Prochlorococcus marinus str. MIT 0912: one gene and its partner. The protein of the gene in region 2 interacts with the protein of the main gene of each other region in a pairwise test. Links are inferred from orthologs where the notes say so. Each region holds a gene or a part of one and is shown on either strand. Other genes may lie near its edges.

Region 1 (9,673 bases), 950 kb from region 2 along the record:
CAAGAGAACTTAAAGTCCCTGTCATCGCTTTATCTCAATTAAGTAGAGGGGTGGAATCAAGAACCAATAAAAGACCAATGCTAAGCGATCTACGAGAATCTGGGTCAATAGAACAAGATGCGGACTTGGTTCTAATGATTTATAGGGATGAGTATTACAATCCAGAAACTACTGATAGAGGCATTACAGAAGTTATCGTGACAAAACACCGAAATGGGCCAGTTGGAACAGTTAAATTACTTTTTGAACCCCAATTCACTAGATTTAGAAATCTTGCTGCTTAATTGTTCGAGAATTAAAGTCCTAATGCTTAATAGATGATTACTAAACAATCTTCAAATGAAAGTTTTGACGTAATCGTTGTCGGAGGTGGTCATGCAGGCTGCGAGGCTGCGCTGACTTCAGCAAGATTAGGTTTGAATACTGCTTTATTTACACTTAATTTAGATCGAATTGCATGGCAACCTTGTAACCCAGCTGTCGGGGGTCCAGCTAAAAGTCAATTAGTTCATGAAGTTGATGCCTTAGGCGGAATAATTGGAAAATTAGCAGATTTAACTGCTCTTCAAAAAAGGGTCCTTAACGCAAGCAGAGGTCCTGCAGTGAGAGCATTGAGAGCACAAACAGATAAGCGATTATATGCACATGAAATGCTAAAAATCCTTCAAAACACCCCTAATTTAAAGATTAGAGAGGCAATGGTTACTGGACTAGAAATCGAACATTATCCCAATCAGATTGAAAACAATACACGAGACATGAAAGAGAGAATTGGATTTATAAAGGGAGTTAAAACCTATTTTGGAAGCGTTTTTCAAGCCAAAGCAGTTGTACTTACAACAGGAACCTTTTTAGGAGGAAGAATTTGGATTGGGAATCAATCTATGAGTGCAGGTCGAGCAGGTGAGCAAGCCTCTGAGGGCTTAACTGAAGAATTGCAAAAGTTAGGCTTTACTACTGATCGTTTAAAAACAGGAACCCCTGCACGCGTCGATAGACGAACTATTGATCTTGACTGCCTAGATGAGCAATTGAGCGATGCTTCAGATAAATTCTTTTCTTTTGATCCTCTGTCGTGGAAAAGTGGAGAACAAATGAGTTGCCATATCACTCGAACAACACAAGAAACTCACCAACTTATTAAAAACAATCTTCATTTAACACCTATTTATGGAGGTTTTATTGATAGTAAAGGTCCCAGATATTGTCCATCTATTGAAGATAAAATTGTACGTTTTGCTGATAAAGATTCACACCAAATCTTCTTGGAACCCGAAGGTAGAGATACTCCAGAAATGTATGTACAAGGTTTTTCAACTGGACTTCCCGAAAACTTACAATTAGAACTTTTAAGGACTCTACCAGGCTTAGCAAAATGCGTAATGCTTAGACCTGCTTATGCAGTTGAATATGACTACATTCCAGCAACACAATTAGAAGCGACATTAGAGACAAAAAGAATAAGTGGCTTATATAGTGCAGGTCAACTAAATGGAACAACAGGATATGAAGAAGCTGCTGCTCAAGGTTTAGTAGCAGGTTTAAATGCTGCAAGATTGGTCAACAAAAAAGAAGGAATTATTTTTGAAAGAGAAAGTAGTTATATAGGAACTATGATTGACGATTTAGTTACAAAAGATCTAAAAGAACCATATAGAGTATTAACTAGTAGAAGTGAGTATAGATTAATCCTAAGGGGTGATAATGCTGATAGGAGGTTGACTCCACTAGGTTATAAATTAGGTTTAATTGATGAAAGAAGATGGAAAATATTTAATGCTAAGCAACAATTAATCACTCAAGAGAAAGAAAGACTAGAGAAAGAGCGAATTAAAGAAAGTGATCAGTGTGCAAAGAAGATATATTCTACAACTGGAACGCCGATAAAAGGATCATTAACCCTAGCAAATTTTCTTAGAAGAACAAATATTCACTATAAAGACTTAATTAAGTATAATTTAACAACTCAAAGTATTCCTTTAGATGTTGAAGAAGGAGTTGAGATAGATATTAAATATAGTGGTTATTTAGAAAGACAAAAATCTCAAATAAATCAAATAAAACAGCAAAGTAAAAAGTTATTACCAAAAAATTTAAACTACAATAATATAGAAACACTATCTAAAGAAGCGAGGGAAAAATTAACCATTTCTCAGCCCAAAAGCCTTGGACATGCTGCTCAACTTCCAGGCGTGAGCAAAGCTGATCTAACTGCACTTCTCGTTTGGTTGAAAATCGAGCAAATGAAAAAAGATGAAAGAAAAGACTCACTTCAAATAACAAATTAATAATAGTGAATTCACGTCAATCTCAATTACCCTCGCCTGAAGTGATTTGGAAAGCATCGAAAGAAAGTGTTCTTTCAGGAAGAGGGAATTATAAGCTTTCTGGAGCTTGGCAGTTAATGCTATTGGGTGACGGCAGCCCAACAAGACATCTCAAGCTCTTAACAGGTCATGAAGTTGCCATAAAAGTTATTTCTATGGCAATGGAAAATAATAATGAAATTGGTGTACCAGAAGAAGTCAATGAGTTAGAACCACCCTTAATACGAAGACAAGTTTGGCTGACATGCGGAGACTTAACCCTGGCATGGGCTGAAAGCTGGTGGAATTATCAAGAAGCAGAAACACATCTGCGCAACAAGGATCAACCTATCTGGAAAAGCCTCACACAAGGTCGCTCAGAACTTTTCAGAGAGGTAGATGGATTGAGTTTAGTCAATGCCAATTGGCTGAAATTAGAATTCAATGAAGAAGGTCCTTTTTGGAGCAGGCATTACCGATTTTTTCGTCAACAAAAAGAATTAACAGTAATCAGAGAAGTTTTTAGCCCAAAGTTAGAAAAATGGCTAGGACCAATACCAAGGAAGGCTTTTTGAGAAAATCAGTACTTTCTTCGACTAGATCTTGGTATGTTTTTTCTTTTTTGAGGAGTTCGTTCATCTAGAAAAGAATCGTTGAAATCCGGTGCATTTTGCTTAATTAAATTATCTTTTCTTTCCCACTTATTTAATTTAAAAGATTGATCATCTGGCCATTCATCCAGTTCATCTGAATTATTTCTCCTTTCTTCAATCTGAGGTGGTAAAGCTTTAGGGGCTCTTAAGGAAATCGCACTTAAGGGTCTTTTTATATTGTTTATGCTTTCCTGAAACGGTTCATCATCTAAATCTGCATTATCCAACCAATCGTCATCATCCTCAAAAAACCAATCAATTTTCTCTTCCATCCAACGACCAACTTTTTCGAAATTTGGCGAAGTATCTTGATCTTGCCACCCTCGCCTTCTTTGACCAGGGCGATTACCTGCAACACCATCTACAACCTGTTTTCCAGTTTGTATCCACTTATCCATTCTGCGATCAAGGGGTGCTCGAGATCGCTGACGAATTTGATTACGATTTTTATATGAGCTCATCTTTTAAATTTAACGCTTTCAAAGCAACAAGTGAATCTCCGTAAAGATGAAATTATTCAAGAATTCAAATAAAAGCTCATTAAAAAAGATTATTTATTACTTATTGAAAAAAGTTGAAATTCAAGTACGCATTTTTGATCCCATCGCCCTCCAAAATAATTATTACAACAACTGCGACAGGCAGCGCCTTTAACAATTCGTTGATAACTAAAACTTTTTTTACAAGAAGGGCAAGTTGCCACCCATTTGGGAATTCGTTTTGAGATTGGGAACGAGTGTCGAATTGTTACTTGAAAATCAGTTTGAACAGAATTGATCTCTGCCATACGTTTATGAAAATGAGGCCCGTGAGCCTCTTCAACTTTCAGGACAAGATCTATCCAGGCATGAATCATTTCGTGGCACAAGGTACTCTTCAATGCCTTTTGGGGAAGATTCTCCAATACCGGTCTAGACAGTATTATTTCACTAGCTTTAACTCCTAAGAAATTCGTTTTACTTCTATAGATCCCAGCCGTAGTGCGCATGCGGCCATCACTCCAACGAACAGAGACTCTTGGAACTCCATTCTCGAACAAAGAGTTCTGAAAATATTGCCTGTTTAATTCAATAAATAATGGTAAAACAGGTATTAAAGACATTGATGTCGAGAGCTCATTAGCATTATTATTCCGATAACATTCTGTCTGACTATCAATAACAAACAAGCTAATCTAATGGCTAATAAGTCAGAATCTTTAACTAAACGGAATTAAAAAAATGGATAGTGCTCTTATCAAAGCAATTGGATTAAAAGCTCTCTTGGTTGGAGTTGGCGCACTTCTCCTTTTTTGGACATTTAACGCAATTAAGCTCGTTATAAGTGCTAGAGGCATAAATCCTCTTGTGAAAAAGTTTTTTGATCAGATTGCAGCTGGACGAATAGATGGAGCCTATAGACTTACCACAAAAGCTTATAAAACACATGTCAATAGACAAGACTTCATCAAATTTTTGGGTAGCTTGCAATTAAATCGATATAGAAACTTGAAGTCAGGGCGTCCAAGGATAGAAGACAATCAAATAATGCTCACACTAAGTTTGAAATCAGAAGATAAGAAAAATGAAATGCCGCTGGACTTCACTTTTATAAAAATCAACGAAAATTGGCAAATAGATCGTATTGCGAAAGCAAATACATAATGAAGCTAAATGTAAGAAGTGAATTCAAACTTGAATCAACATTTTGAACGTGCAAAAGAGCTTAGAGCTTTACTCAATAAAGCAAATTACTCCTACTATGTATTAGATGCACCAGAGATAGATGACGCTGTTTATGATCAACTATATCGAGAATTAATTGATATTGAAAATATCCACCCGTCTTTAATTACTGATGATAGCCCTTCCCAAAGATTAGGAGGAATTCCTTCTAAAGGATTCAAAAATATTGAGCACAATATTCCTCTTTTAAGCCTAGACAATGCTTTTAACATAAATGAATTAGAAGCATGGTACGCAAGGACCAGAAAATTAATAAGTTCAGAAAATAAAAATGTTAAGAAAGTTGATAATCCAGAACTAATATGTGAATTAAAAATAGATGGAAACGCTATTTCACTAAGATATGAAAATGGAATTTTAACTAGAGCAGCAACTCGTGGAGATGGAAAAAGTGGAGAAGATATCACTACTAATATCAGAACAATTTCTACAATTCCTTTACGTTTATTATTAAAAAATCCACCTTCTTGGATTGAAATTAGAGGAGAAGCATTCATGCCTAATAATATATTTGATAAAATCAATATTGAGAGAAAAAATACTGATCAACCACTCTTCGCAAATCCTAGAAACTCTTGTGCAGGAACATTAAGACAATTAGATCCCAAAATAGTTGCATCTAGAAAACTTGACTTCTTCGCATATAGTCTTTATTTACCAGAAAATTGGGAGCCAAATGATAGCAATTTGAAAAAACCAAATTCTCAATCTGAATCACTTGAGTTTTTAAAAAGTATTGGTTTTAAAGTTAATACTACTTATGAAACAAAAAAAAACTTAAATGAAGCGAATGCCTATTACAAGTATTGGGAAATTGAAAAAGATTCTTTAGATTATCCCACTGATGGAATAGTAGTAAAAATAGATAAATTTGATATACAAAACATCCTAGGATCTACACATAAAGCTCCAAGATGGGCCATAGCTGTTAAATATCCGGCAGAAGAGAAAGCGACTAAGTTAAAACAATTAATTTTCCAAGTAGGTCGCTCTGGTGCTGTTACACCAGTAGCAGAGTTTGAATCTATTGAGCTTGCAGGAACATCTGTGAATCGTGCAACTCTTCATAATGCAAACAGACTTGCATCTTTAGATCTTCATTATGATGACACCATAATTGTGCGAAAAGCTGGCGAAATAATTCCTGAAGTTATTAGAGTTATAAAAGAATTTAGAACAGTTGATGCAAAATTAGTAAAATTTCCTCAAAACTGTCCAGCATGTGACTCCGAGTTAATTCAAGAAGAGAACGAAGCAATAACGAAATGCATTAATTCTATATGCCCAGCAAAATTAAAAGGTCTTTTGCGTCATTGGGTCAGTAAAGGGTCAATGAAGATAGAAGGATTAGGTGAAAAGATTATTAATCAATTAGTCAATGAAGGATATGTAAAGTCAATCGCAGATTTATACAAACTTGAAATTAATTCTCTTTTAAAACTTGAAAGATTTGGTGAAAAATCTGCAAAGAATTTACTAATAGAAATTAACGAATCTAAAAACAAAAATTGGCACAAACAGCTCTACGGTTTAGGGATACCTCACATAGGAGAAGCGAATGCTAAGTCTCTTTCAACAAACTTTCATAGTATCGAGGAACTTAATACTATTGCGAAGGAGGCACCTGAAAATATATCCAATATTTATGGATTCGGAAATGAGATGAAAGATGCAATAATTAAGTGGTTTGATGATTCGAATAATCAAACTTTAATTAAAGAATTAAAAGCAATTGGATTTTCTCTAAAAGAGAATTCAGAGTCAAACTACAATTCAAACCAATCCAATATTTTTCATGGTAAAGTTTTTGTCTTAACAGGAACTTTAGATTCGCTTACAAGAGATGAAGCAAAAGAATTAATAGAAAGTGCTGGAGGAAAAGTCAGCTCTTCAATTAGTAAAAAAACTGATTTCTTATTATCAGGAGAAAAAGCGGGGAGTAAATTAAAAAAAGCAGAAGAGCTTGGAGTAAAAATAATTAACGAAACTGAATTTAAGCTATTATTATAAAAATGATTAGAATTTAAAAATGGATAAGAATCTAATCTTTTCTTTAATCAAAACAGAATGTGGACGCGCAAAATATGAAATCCTTGCTTCTAAAAAAGGTATCTTTAATCGCATAAGACTTTATTGGTTTATCGTATTTGCAGCGATTGAAGATTGGAAGTTAAAAGCTGATGATTAATCTAATGATTGAGAATCCTGATTGAGTTTTCTTGTTGAACGTAAAACTAAAATAACAACTAAAATAGTCGCTAAAATACTAATTAAGCTCCAAATAAATGAACTAGTATCAGATCTTCCTGAGAGTACTGCACCAAAATTTGAAACTTTGAGTGCTAAGGAACCTAAGCTGCAATATAAAATTGTGCCAGGTAATATACCAATCATTCCAAGACTAAAATCACGAACTTTTACCTCACTCAAGCCATATGTAAAATTAAGTAAGCCAAATGGAAAAAGAGGAGAAAGTCTTGTGAGAAGAATGACTTTGAGACCCTCACGTTTAACAGCTTTCTCCATTATTTGAACTTTTGGAAAATTAGAGACCTTTTTTCGAGCCCATTCTTTTAAAAAAGTTCTCCCTAAATAAAAAGTTAGATGAGCTCCAATAAAAGCTCCCACAAAAACCACCGAACTTCCAAGCCAGGTGCCATAAAGGAAGCCAGACAACATGGAAAGCCATGAGCCTGGCAACAAACAAGACACCCAAAAAACATACACCAAAGCAAAAACCAAAATTCCAAAAGGGCTACTTAAAAAAGGAATTAAATTATTAACCAGAGTTTCTAAGTTGTTAGACATAGTTAAGAGAGTTCAATCCAATCCCATTAGACGCTCTTTGACTAGACGGACTTGCGCTTCTGACTCCGTTAAGTTTGCTCTGCATTCCTCAACAACCTCTTTAGGCGCTTTATCAACAAAATTTTTATTTGCTAGACGTCCAGAGAGACTTTCTATTTCCTTTTGTGCTTTATTTAAATCTTTTTCAAGCCTTGATCGTAAAGAAGCTATATCTATCAATCCTTCAATAGGAAGAACCACTTCTAGCTCTCCACTTACACCGGCTAAAGCTTTCATAGAAGGTAATGATTTTGCTTCCTCAGGAGATAATATTTGGACTTCCTTAGCCTTAGTCAAAACAGCAATATCATTGATTGATGTTTTTAGAGTATTTTGCAAAACCTCCTTACCAGAGACCAACATGACAGGAACTTTTTGAGAGGGTTTCAACCCAGCAACCGCTCTTAGATTGCGAATCAATCTGATAGATGCAAATAAATCAGAGAAAGAACTCTCTAAATCAATATTCAAGTCTTGTTCATTTAATTTTGGCCAAGGCTGCAAAGCTAGAAATTGATCCTCAGCTAAACCAGTTAATCCATGCCAAAGCTCCTCTGTTAAATGAGGCATTAGAGGATGAAGCATAATCAAAAGATCACTTAACACTTTGTATAAGATACTTTTCGCTATTTTTTGATCTAATAATTCATCAGGAGAAAAATTTTCTGAAGTATTCAATCGACGTTTGATTAGTTCTAAATACCAGTCACAAAAATCATTCCAAGCAAATTCATATAATCCCTTAGCTGCCTCTCCTAAAGCATAATTTTCATATCGATTAATAGTCTCACGATTGACTCGAGCAAGTCTTGATAAAATCCACTTGTCTGCTAATTGCAACTTCGATAAATCATATTTCTCCAAATTTTCAAAATCTTGACCCTCAAGATTGATAAGAGCAAATCTAGTTGCATTCCAAAGCTTATTAGCAAAATTTCTAGAGGCCTCAACCGTTGCTGAAGTTTGATTTTTACGATCAAAGTCAAGACGTATATCTTGTCCAGCACCGGCAACTTCACGAACAAGAGCAAACCTCAAAGCATCTGTTCCATATCTTTCTATTAGTAATAAAGGATCAATACCATTTCCTGCACTCTTACTCATCTTTCGATTCTGCTCATCTCTAACAAGTCCATGTATATAAACGTCAGAAAATGGCATCCTCTCCGTAAAGACTCCAGCCATCATTGTCATTCTTGCTACCCAAAAGAAAATAATGTCAAAGCCAGTAACTAGGGTATTGGTGGGATACCAACATTGAAAATCAGGATGAGTTTCATCAGGCCAACCTAATGTGGAGAAAGGCCATAATCCGCTAGAGAACCATGTATCTAGAACATCTTCATCTTGCTCAATTTTGACTGAATCTCCATATTTTTCACGTGCTAATTTCTTAGCTTCATCTTCTGTTCTAGCGACAATATATGGTGTTTCATTAACAACTTTATTATCTGTTTGACTAATCACAAACCAAGCCGGAATGCGATGTCCCCACCATAATTGTCTACTAATACACCAATCTCTGATATCAGTTAACCAATCTCGATAAACTTTTGACCATCTATTAGGAATAAATTTTGGTTGTCCTTTCTCAAAAAATTCAGAACAACTATTTGCTAAAGGATCCATTTTGACAAACCACTGAGTTGACAACAATGGCTCTACTGGTACTTTCCCTCTGTCAGAAAAAGGGACACTATGTTTATAAGCTTCTATTTTCGTTAAAAGACCAATCTCCTTTAAAGAATCAATAACAGCTTCACGAGCCTCAAAACGATCCAAGCCTTCAAATTGACCTGCATTGTGATTCATTGTTCCTTTTTTAGTCATGACTGTTATTTGAGGTAAGTCATGTCTCTGACCTATCTCAAAATCATTAGGATCATGAGCTGGAGTAACTTTGACACATCCAGTTCCAAAATCTTTATCTACATGAGGGTCTCCAATAATGGGAATAGTTCTGCCAACGAGAGGCAAAGTAATTTGCTCCCCTATAAGATCTTTATACCTTTCATCTGATGGATTCACAGCAACTGCGACATCACCAAGCATCGTCTCAGGACGTGTAGTCGCTACTTCTAAGTAACGAATTTGTTTCGCACTTGATACAGATGATGTGACTAACGGATATCGAAAATGCCAT
Region 2 (9,826 bases):
GAGCATCGGGATATGGAGGGCTTCAACTGGTTAAGTTGATTAATGAACATCCAATTTTTGAAATTTCAACTTTAAATGGAGATAGATCAGTTGGTAAAAGCTGGAATGAAATAAATCCTTTTATGAAACTTTTGGGTGATAAAGAGATAACTAAAAGCAATATTGATGAAATCGCTCAAGATTCTGATTATGCAATATTGAGTCTGCCAAACGGTTTGTCATCACAATTAACCCCTTTCTTATTAGAAAAAGGTATTAAAGTACTAGATTTATCAGCTGATTATAGATTTAAATCATTAGATAAATGGAAGGAAGTCTATTCAAAAGAAGCTGCAAAATATCAAAGATATGACTATGAATTATGCGAAGAGGCTATATATGGTTTTTCAGAGGAATTTAGTAATGAAATCTCAAAGTCTAGATTAATTGCTTGTCCAGGTTGCTACCCAACATCATCTCTTAGTGTCCTTATTCCATTTTTAAAACAAGGATTAATTGAAAGTGAGGGAATTATTATTGATGCAAAATCTGGTACATCTGGTGGTGGAAGAAATCCAAGTGAACAACTTTTACTGTCTGAATGCTCTGAATCAATTAAACCTTATGGAGTAATTGGTCATAGGCATAGGGCAGAGATAGAGAGAATTGCTAGCTATTTCGCTGGTCATGAAGTCAACTTGCAATTTACGCCTCATTTGGTTCCAATGGTTAGAGGCATTTTAACTACAGTTTATGCTCGTTTAAGAGATCCTGGATTAACAGCAGAAGACTGCAAAATTGTAATTGAAGCTTTTTATAAGAATCAACCATTTATTGATATTTTGCCTATAGGAACTTATCCGGCTACTAAATGGGTTAAAAATACTAATAAAGTTATGATTTCAGTTGAAGTTGATAAACGTAATGGAAGAATAGTACTAATGAGTGTTATTGATAATCTTCTCAAAGGTCAAGCAGGACAGGCTATACAAAATTTAAATATTATGCACGGACTTAAATCAGATATTGGTCTTCCTAAAATTACTTATTATCCTTGAATTTAGTTCTTAAATTCTTAGCTACCTTTGCTATCGCTAAAGGTAATATTATATGTTCCATGTTTTGAATTCTTTTTTTTAAAGTCTCTTTATTATCATTTTCATTAATAGGTACTGCAGCTTGAATAATTATTAAGCCGGAATCAACTTCTTTTTGAACATAGTGAACTGTACATCCTGTAATAGTTACCCTTTTATCTATTGCCTGCTGTATTGCATCAACGCCTTTAAAAGAAGGTAAAAGTGATGGATGTATATTAATCAGACGGTTTTCAAATTTATTAATTATTTCTTCTCCGACAATTCTCATCCATCCAGCCATAACTACTAGTTCTACCGAAAAATCCTCTAGTTTTTTCATCACCAGCATGTCGTGTTCAAATCTCGATTTACAATCTCTATGATTAATAATTACATAAGGTATTTTGTACTTGATTGCCTTTTTTATTGCTAAACAATTAGGATTATTGACAATTAGTATAGAAATTTCTGCATAAAGTTGTTTAGTTTGAATGGACTTAATGATGTATTCGAAATTTGAGCCATTACCAGAAGCAAGTATACCTAATCTTATTTTTGGTTCGAATAAAGGGCTTATTGAATCTAATGGGCTAATTAGGCTCTGTTCATTTAAATCATAAGATAAATTGTACTTCATATATTCTTTATTATCTTGTTTCATCAAACAATGATTATTTATTACTAAATATATGACCTTTAGAAGAAATAACAATATGTAAATATAAAGACATATTTAATAGTAATGAAAGTTAAATCATCATTTATATTTCCCTGACGTTAGATAAAAATAATTATCAAGCTTATTTACAATCCTATTTGTCAATTACTAAACATTCGCCATTTGAAAACCATTCTTGACTAATATAAATTAAATTAATTTGTTTGACGGTCCTCATTTGAGAATACCTGCTAACAGAACTCATTAAGGAGTATTCTTTTATTAATAATGGCAATAACTAACATCTTCCAGATGAATAACAACGATAAATGGATAAGGTACTGCGACCTTTTATTTAGCGATGATTCATTAGGTTTTTGGCTAGATATAAGCAGAATGGATGTCGAGAAGAGCGATTTTGAAAAATTTAAGGACATTTATTCCAACGCTTTTGATTCTGTAGAAAGTCTAGAGAATGGATCCATAGCAAATATTGATGAAGGTAGGCAAGTTGGACATTACTGGCTTCGAAATCCGAAGATTGCTCCAACTCAAGAAATTTCAGACTCTATCACCAAAGAAATTCAAGACATTTCAAAGTTTGGGGCATCAATATTAAATGGTGAAATAACTAACAGCGTTGGGAAAAAATATACAGATGTTTTTTGGATAGGTATAGGTGGTAGTGGTTTAGGTCCCTTACTTATTAAAGAGTCCTTTAAGAGAGAGTCAATAGGATTGAATCTACATTTTCTAGACAATGTAGATCCCGAGGGCATTTCACATAAATTAAATTCCATTCTTCCTACTATTGAAACTACATTGTTTGTAGTTGTTAGTAAATCAGGTGGCACTCCGGAACCTTTGATAGGAATGGAGCAAGCCATGAAGTTTGTCCAAGATAACAACCAGAATTGGTCATCTCGAGCTATAGCAATTACATCAAAAGGGAGTAAGTTAGATGTCTTAGCCGCTAACGAAAATTGGTTAGATATTTTTGATTTACCTGATTGGGTTGGTGGAAGGACAAGTATTACTGGTGCTGTTGGATTATTACCTGCCGCTCTAATTGGCGCTGACATAAACAAGTTTTTAGATGGAGCATCTCAAATGGATGTTTTAACAAGAGAAAAAGACATTAAAAATAATCCAGCAGCACTTTTATCCTTAGCTTGGTACAAATCAGGAAAAGGAAAAGGGTTAAGAGATATGGTTGTACTTCCTTATAGAGACAGATTAGAAGTTTTTAGTAGATATCTTCAACAACTTGTGATGGAATCCTTAGGCAAGAAGTTAGATAGAGATGGAAATCAAGTTAATCAAGGTATCGCAGTTTATGGAAATAAAGGTTCTACCGATCAGCATGCATATGTGCAGCAATTAAGAGATGGTGTTGACAATTTCTTTGTTAATTTTATTGAGATTCTTCACGATCCATCTGAAATAGTAGAAGTAAAAAATAAACGACCAGGAGACTATTTATCAGGCTTTCTTCAAGGAACTCGATCAGCATTGACTGAAGGTGGAAGACAGAATTTGACAATCACATTTAAATCATTTGATGAATCAAGTCTTGGGGCTTTAATTGCTTTATTTGAGCGAGCAGTAAGTCTATATGCAGAATTGATTAATGTTAATTCTTACAATCAACCCGGTGTTGAAGCTGGGAAAAAAGCAGCTACAAACATTATTAATCTCCAAAAAGAAATTGAAGAACTGTTGGAGGATGGAAAGGAAAGAACTTTAAGTCAAATTAATGATGCATTGTCTACTGACTCAACTGAGTCAATTTATTTAATTCTGAGAAAACTTTCAGAAAATTCTGAACGTTATTCTATGAATGGAAATCAATCAAATCCAGATCAATTAATTATTACGAAAAATTGATTTCTAAATAACTATATTCACTAATTTATTTGGAACAACAATTATTCGTTTTGGTTCTTTTTCATTTATCCATTTCTGAGCTGCCTCACTTTTAATAGCTATATCCCCTAATTCGTCTTTAGATAGATTTTTATTAGCATCTATTGATCCTCTAACTTTTCCATTGATTTGAATCATAAGTTTGAAAGTATCTTGTTCAATTGCACCTTCATCGAATTTTGGCCATGACTGAAGATGAATACTTTGAGTATTTCCGATTGTCTTCCAAAGCTCCTCTGCAATATGAGGAGAAAATGGAGAAGTTATTTTAACTAATATTGAAATTACATAAGTGAGAGTTTCATTATTACAGTTATTTACTATTGAGCTTAGGCCATTCACAGCTTTCATAAGTTCAGAAATTGCTGTATTAAATTGAAGATTGTCCAGATCATCAGTAATTTCTTTGATAGCAATATTAATTATACGTAAAGCCTCTTTATCTTTTGACTTTTTACCTTCTATATTTAATCTAGACTTACACTTTGTTAGTTCTAAAGTATTAATAACAAATTTCCAGAGTCTCTGTATAAATCGATATTGCCCTTCAACATCTGAGTCATCCCATTCTAAATCTTTTTCAGGAGGAGCTTTAAAAAGAATAAACATTCTAGCTGTATCTGCACCATATTTATCTATGACTAATGATGGGTCTACTCCATTATATTTAGACTTTGACATCTTTTCATAGATGATTTCTATTTTTTCTCCAGTAATAGGATCTTTAGGCTCATCAATATCTTTAATTTGATCTTTTGAAAAATATTTATTATTATTTGGATTTTTAAAAGTAATAGCTTGAACCATTCCCTGAGTTAATAGTTTCTTAAAGGGTTCATCAATATTTAATAATCCACAGCTTTTTAGTGCTTTGGTTAAAAATCTTGAATAAAGTAAATGAAGTATTGCGTGCTCAATACCTCCAACGTATTGTTTAACAGGTAGCCATTTATCTATTTCACTTTTTATAAACGGATTTTCCTTATTTTCAGGGTTTATATATCTTAAAAAGTACCAAGATGAACACATAAAAGTGTCCATTGTGTCAGTTTCTCTTTTTGCTTCAATTCCACATTTAGGGCAACAAGTATTTATCCATTCTGTTTTTGTGGTTAAAGGTGATTTTCCTTTACCAGTTAATTTAATATCAACAGGTAGAGAAACAGGAAGATCCTCGTCTGGGACTCTTACCTGTCCACACTTCTTACAATTAATTATCGGAATCGGGCATCCCCAATATCGTTGTCTAGATATAAGCCAATCCCTTAACTTATACGTTATTTTTGGTTTTGCCCAATTAGAATTAGATCCTAATTCAAGTATTTTAGTTTTTGCAATATCAGACTCAATTCCATTAAATGTATTTGAATTGATCATGATTCCCTTATCTACGTACTCAGCATTTAAATAACTTTCATCCTCATCATTATTTGGTCTTATGACATAATTAATTGGTAAATCATATGACTTAGCAAACTTATAATCTCTACTATCATGAGCGGGAACACCCATGACAGCACCAGTGCCATATTCCATAATCACATAATCACCAATCCAAACAGGTATCTCTTTATTATTTGCTGGATTAATTGCATTTACTCCTAAATACATTCCAAGTTTTTTTCTACTATCTGAATTACGTTCTAGATCACTTAGCTTTTCTTGATCTTTTCTAAATTCTTTTAATTGATCAATATCTTTATTGTTTATTAATTGATCAATTAATGGATGATTTGATGCTAAGACAAGATAACTTACTCCATAGACTGTATCGATTCTTGTAGTGAAAGCTGTTATTTTTTGGTTATGATTTTTGATATCAAATGTTATTTCTGCACCTATTGATTTACCAATCCAATTTTTTTGCATAACCCTTACTCTTTCTGGCCAGTCTTTAAGCTTAACTAAATCCTTATTTAGATCTTCGGCAAAACTTGTAATACTTAAAAACCACTGGTTTAATTCCTTTTTCTCAACTTTAGCTCCAGATCTCCAAGATTTACCTTCTGCATCTACTTGTTCATTTGCAAGAACAGTTTGATCAATTGGATCCCAATTTACTGTTGCTTTTTTTTGATAGGCAAGATTATTTTTATGTAATTGATTAAATATATATTGAGTCCATTTATAATAATCTTCTTTGCAAGTAGTAACTTCTTTAGTCCAATCTATTGATAATCCAAGTCGATCTAATTGATCTTTCATCTGTGAAATATTTTTATCTGTCCAGGTAGATGGACTTGTCTCTCTCTCTATTGCTGCATTTTCAGCCGGTAAACCGAAGGCATCCCATCCCATTGGATGAAGAACGTTATAACCTTGCATCCTTTTATATCTAGCCAGTACATCTGTAATGACATAATTCCTCACGTGCCCCATATGTAAAGAACCGGAAGGGTATGGGAACATTGACAAGGCATAAAAGGTGTTGTCTTTGTTTACCTCAGTATTTGTTCTATAGAGCCCTTGATTAGCCCACTCTTTTTGCCAATAAGCTTCTATTTCACGAGGCTCGTAACGCTGGTCAATAATCTCTGAAGTAGTATTATTCAAGGAAGATCTCCTTCAGTAGTTGATTTGCCAATCAGATAATGTTCTCATAAATTGATGCCCAATATGCGAATAGTTCTGAAATTACTACTCAGAATGCTTTATTTTCTAAAAACATAGTTAAACAAAATTTAAATCATGAAAAATAATTTCTCAAAATATCAAGGCCTTGGTAACGATTTTATTATATTTGATGGACGTGGTAATAACTTAGATAATTTATTTACTGTCAATAAAGATAACATTATAGAACATCTATGTAATAGGAACTTTGGCATCGGGGCTGATGGAATTATTCTTATATTAGAGTCTAAAAATAAATGTTTTGTGAAAATGAGGATATTTAATTCTGATGGTTCTGAACCAGAAATGTGTGGCAACGGTATAAGATGTTTGATAGCTTTTTTAAACGACAATAATGAAATTAATGATAAGTCTGAGATACAAATTGAAACTAAGGCCGGTCTGATTATTACCTCTATTAGTGGTAATGAAAATATTAAAGTAAATATGGGTGAACCAATCCTCTCTCCTGATGATATACCTACTAAATTGTTAATGAATAATTTAACAGTTCCTAATGGAAAGATTACAATAAATGATCACATTTTAAATGTATATGCTGCTAGTATGGGTAATCCTCATATGATCGTATTTGTTGATAAAATTGAAAATATACCATTTGAAGAGTGGGGAATGTGCCTTGAAAAACACAATACTTTTCCCCATGATACAAATGTTCACTTTGTTGAATTAATTGATAAGTCAAATATCAAAATCAGAGTATGGGAAAGAGGTTGCGGACCCACACTAGCTTGTGGTACAGGAGCTTGTGCGTGTCTGGTAGTAACATCTAAGCTAGGTAAAACTTTAAATACGGCTAACATTTATTTACCAGGTGGCAAATTAGAAATTGAATGGCCCAATCAAACAGGTCCAGTTTTCATGCAGGGACCTGCCTTAAAAGTATTTAGTGGAGAGATAGATATTTAATGAGTTTTCAATATGAATAATATTTATCTCGATTCATCAGCAACTACTCCGCCACATATAGATGTTATTAATATACAAAAGAATATTCAATCTGAATGCTGGGGAAATCCATCAAGTATCCATAAAGTTGGAGTTATTGCAAGAGAGATTTTGGAAAGGTCTAGATTTTCAATAGCTAATAAATTAAAAGCTTCCGTTGACGAAATTTTCTTCACATCTGGAGCAACTGAGTCAAATTATCTTTCTCTTAAAGTTGTATCTAATAATCTTGATAAAGGAAGACTTGTTATTAGTAGCGTTGAACACCCTTCTATTAACTTAATAGCCAATCAATTGCTTAATGATGGCTGGGATATTAAATACTGGCCTGTAAATCGTTATGGAATTATTGATCTAGATTTGTTGGAGGAAATGTTAGCTCCTCCAACAAAATTGGTTTCGATAATCTGGGGCCAAAGTGAGATTGGGTCCGTTCAGCCCATAAATCTCATAGGTATGGAATGTAAAAAACGAAACATATTTTTTCATACTGATGCTACACAGGTCCTCCCTAGCGGTCTTATTGATTGGAGTAAATTAAATGTTGATATGCTTAGTGCCTCTGCGCATAAACTTCAAGGCCCTAAAGGTGTTGGATTATTAATGTTGCGAAGTGGCGTTCGAGATTTATTACTGAACGATCCTTCATATGGATTTAAGAATGGCTCTATAAGATCTGGTACTGAATCAGTTCCCCTTATTGCAGGTTTTTCGACAGCAATTGACCTACTAAATGAATATATAGAAGTTACTGATAATCAAACTTTATTTCCTGAGAATAATGTTTCCAAAATGACTTCTCTTTTAAAAAAAAATCTTGTTAAAAATAAACAACTTACTTTTATTGGTCCTCATAAAGAACGACTGCCGAATAATCTTTCATTTCTTTGTCATACAAAATCAATGATTCCAATAAGAGGTCGAGAAATTGTTCGACTATTGTCACAACATGGCGTTTATATAAGTAGTGGCAGTGCATGCTCATCATCTAGTCAAGGACCAAATCCCATACTGGTAGCAATTAATGTTGATAAATCACTTCAAGAATCTGGATTAAGAATATCTATTGGTCCTTGGATTTCAAATGATGATATTAACTCGGTTTCAAATATAATATATGAATCATTGCAATCTTTAGAACTTAAAAAACAATGATCATCATATGAAGAATAAGCTACCCTCAGATCTTAGAGAAGCAGAATCAAATGTATATGAATCAATTCAAAGTTATTTTTTAACTAATTCTGAACAATCTTTTCTTTCTATCAATCTTAAATTTGAAGGTTTAAGAATTAATCCAATAATTTTTCGTTTATCTAATAAACTAACTGAAATTAAATTTGATAATATTTTATTGTGGGCTGATGCTGGTGGAGCGGCTCTTGCTAAAAGAGATAATCCAGAATTGGCCAATAAGATTTTTACATTTAAGGAGTTTATTAATTCTACAGATTCGTTAAATTCAGTCTTATTAGTCTGTTCTCCTCAACCATATGATATCGAGATGTTTGAGCAAGTATGTTCTCATACTAACTCTACCGTAATTATGATTAATGGTAAGTTGGAAGATCCAATAGTAGGAATCGGAAGTGTCGGTAGGGAAATGAGAAAAAGATTTGCTGAAAAATGGAAAGTACTTTATTTTATTCAACCATTATCTTTGGGCGCATTATTAAAACGATTTCCTAATGATTGGGAGCTTTTTAAATTAAATCCTAATGGATATTCTTATGTTAAATCATTTGATAAACGTCCTGATGACGAGACTATTATTCTAAACTTATAAATTTATGATCAAAAAAATATATATTTATATTGGCTTGATTTTATTATTAGTAAATATAGTTAATGGTAATTTATTTTCATTATTCTCATACATAAGACAAAGGGACAATATTAAAAAGATAAGTCCTGAAAAATTTAATATATGTAAATCTTTGCAAAATAAGTTGGAGGATTATACTTTTAACTTTAATTCCAATATTAGTGTAAGTGTCTTAGACGATTCTGGGGATTTTATTGTAGATATTAATGGAAAAATACCTAGGATACCTGCCTCTAATCAGAAGATTCTGTCTAGTGCTTTTTCTTTAGATAAATTAGGGCCTTCTTATACTCTTAATACATCATTAAAAGAATTAAATGATGGAAGTTTATTCATTGATGCATCTGGGGATCCTGACTTTGATAAAACTCATTTAGAAGAATTAATTAGTGATCTAAATAACAATAACCCTACTTTAAGGCTACCAATAATAATTAACAGCAGTAATAACACAAATTGGTGGCCTTCTAGCTGGTCATATGCCGATAGAAAAGAAGAATATGGAGCACCTATTTCTAAGTACTCAATAGCTAGTAATTCAAGTATTAATGCTTTAAATAATCCTATTAATAATTTTATTAATAAATTAGAAACTGCTCTAAGAAAAAATAATTTGTCTAAAAAATATTTTGTAAAAGTCGTTAATGAAAACAATCCTCATGATTTTATCTCAACAATTAAAGTTATTAATTCTGCCCCTTTATATATCTTGCTAAATCTTGTTAATTCTGAGAGCCACAATTTCACTGCTGAAGTACTTTTCAGACATTCATTAAA

Evidence for each region.
Region 1: the proteins of leuS (region 2) and ligA interact in binary tests that used the Escherichia coli proteins (3 or more experiments, as listed by UniProt). The link is inferred for Prochlorococcus marinus str. MIT 0912 from one-to-one orthologs.

What each region holds. Positions count from the first base shown.
Region 1 is NZ_CP114783.1:1,254,019-1,263,691, forward strand. Bases 4,160-7,156 are described here. They hold ligA (NAD-dependent DNA ligase LigA), read left to right. Parts: upstream 4,160-4,620; coding sequence 4,621-6,693; downstream 6,694-7,156. Other genes in these bases: O5640_RS07365 (hypothetical protein), read left to right, coding at 4,180-4,602; O5640_RS07375 (hypothetical protein), read left to right, coding at 6,713-6,871; O5640_RS07380 (TVP38/TMEM64 family protein), read right to left, coding at 6,868-7,156. In the rest of the region: dnaB (replicative DNA helicase), read left to right, coding at 1-284; tRNA uridine-5-carboxymethylaminomethyl(34) synthesis enzyme MnmG, read left to right, coding at 318-2,288; O5640_RS07350 (chorismate lyase), read left to right, coding at 2,294-2,881; O5640_RS07355 (RNA helicase), read right to left, coding at 2,887-3,420; O5640_RS07360 (SprT family zinc-dependent metalloprotease), read right to left, coding at 3,510-4,061; more of O5640_RS07380, read right to left, coding at 7,157-7,491; O5640_RS07385 (valine--tRNA ligase), read right to left, coding at 7,504-9,673. UniProt on the Escherichia coli protein: DNA ligase that catalyzes the formation of phosphodiester linkages between 5'-phosphoryl and 3'-hydroxyl groups in double-stranded DNA using NAD as a coenzyme and as the energy source for the reaction.
Region 2 is NZ_CP114783.1:309,316-319,141, forward strand. Bases 3,402-6,551 are described here. They hold leuS (leucine--tRNA ligase), read right to left. Parts: upstream 6,196-6,551; coding sequence 3,607-6,195; downstream 3,402-3,606. Other genes in these bases: O5640_RS01660 (glucose-6-phosphate isomerase), read left to right, coding at 3,402-3,603; dapF (diaminopimelate epimerase), read left to right, coding at 6,331-6,551. Also shown: argC (N-acetyl-gamma-glutamyl-phosphate reductase), read left to right, coding at 1-1,037; purN (phosphoribosylglycinamide formyltransferase), read right to left, coding at 1,021-1,719; more of O5640_RS01660, read left to right, coding at 2,005-3,401; more of dapF, read left to right, coding at 6,552-7,185; O5640_RS01675 (cysteine desulfurase family protein), read left to right, coding at 7,198-8,379; O5640_RS01680 (DUF1995 family protein), read left to right, coding at 8,387-9,010; O5640_RS01685 (D-alanyl-D-alanine carboxypeptidase), read left to right, coding at 9,015-9,826.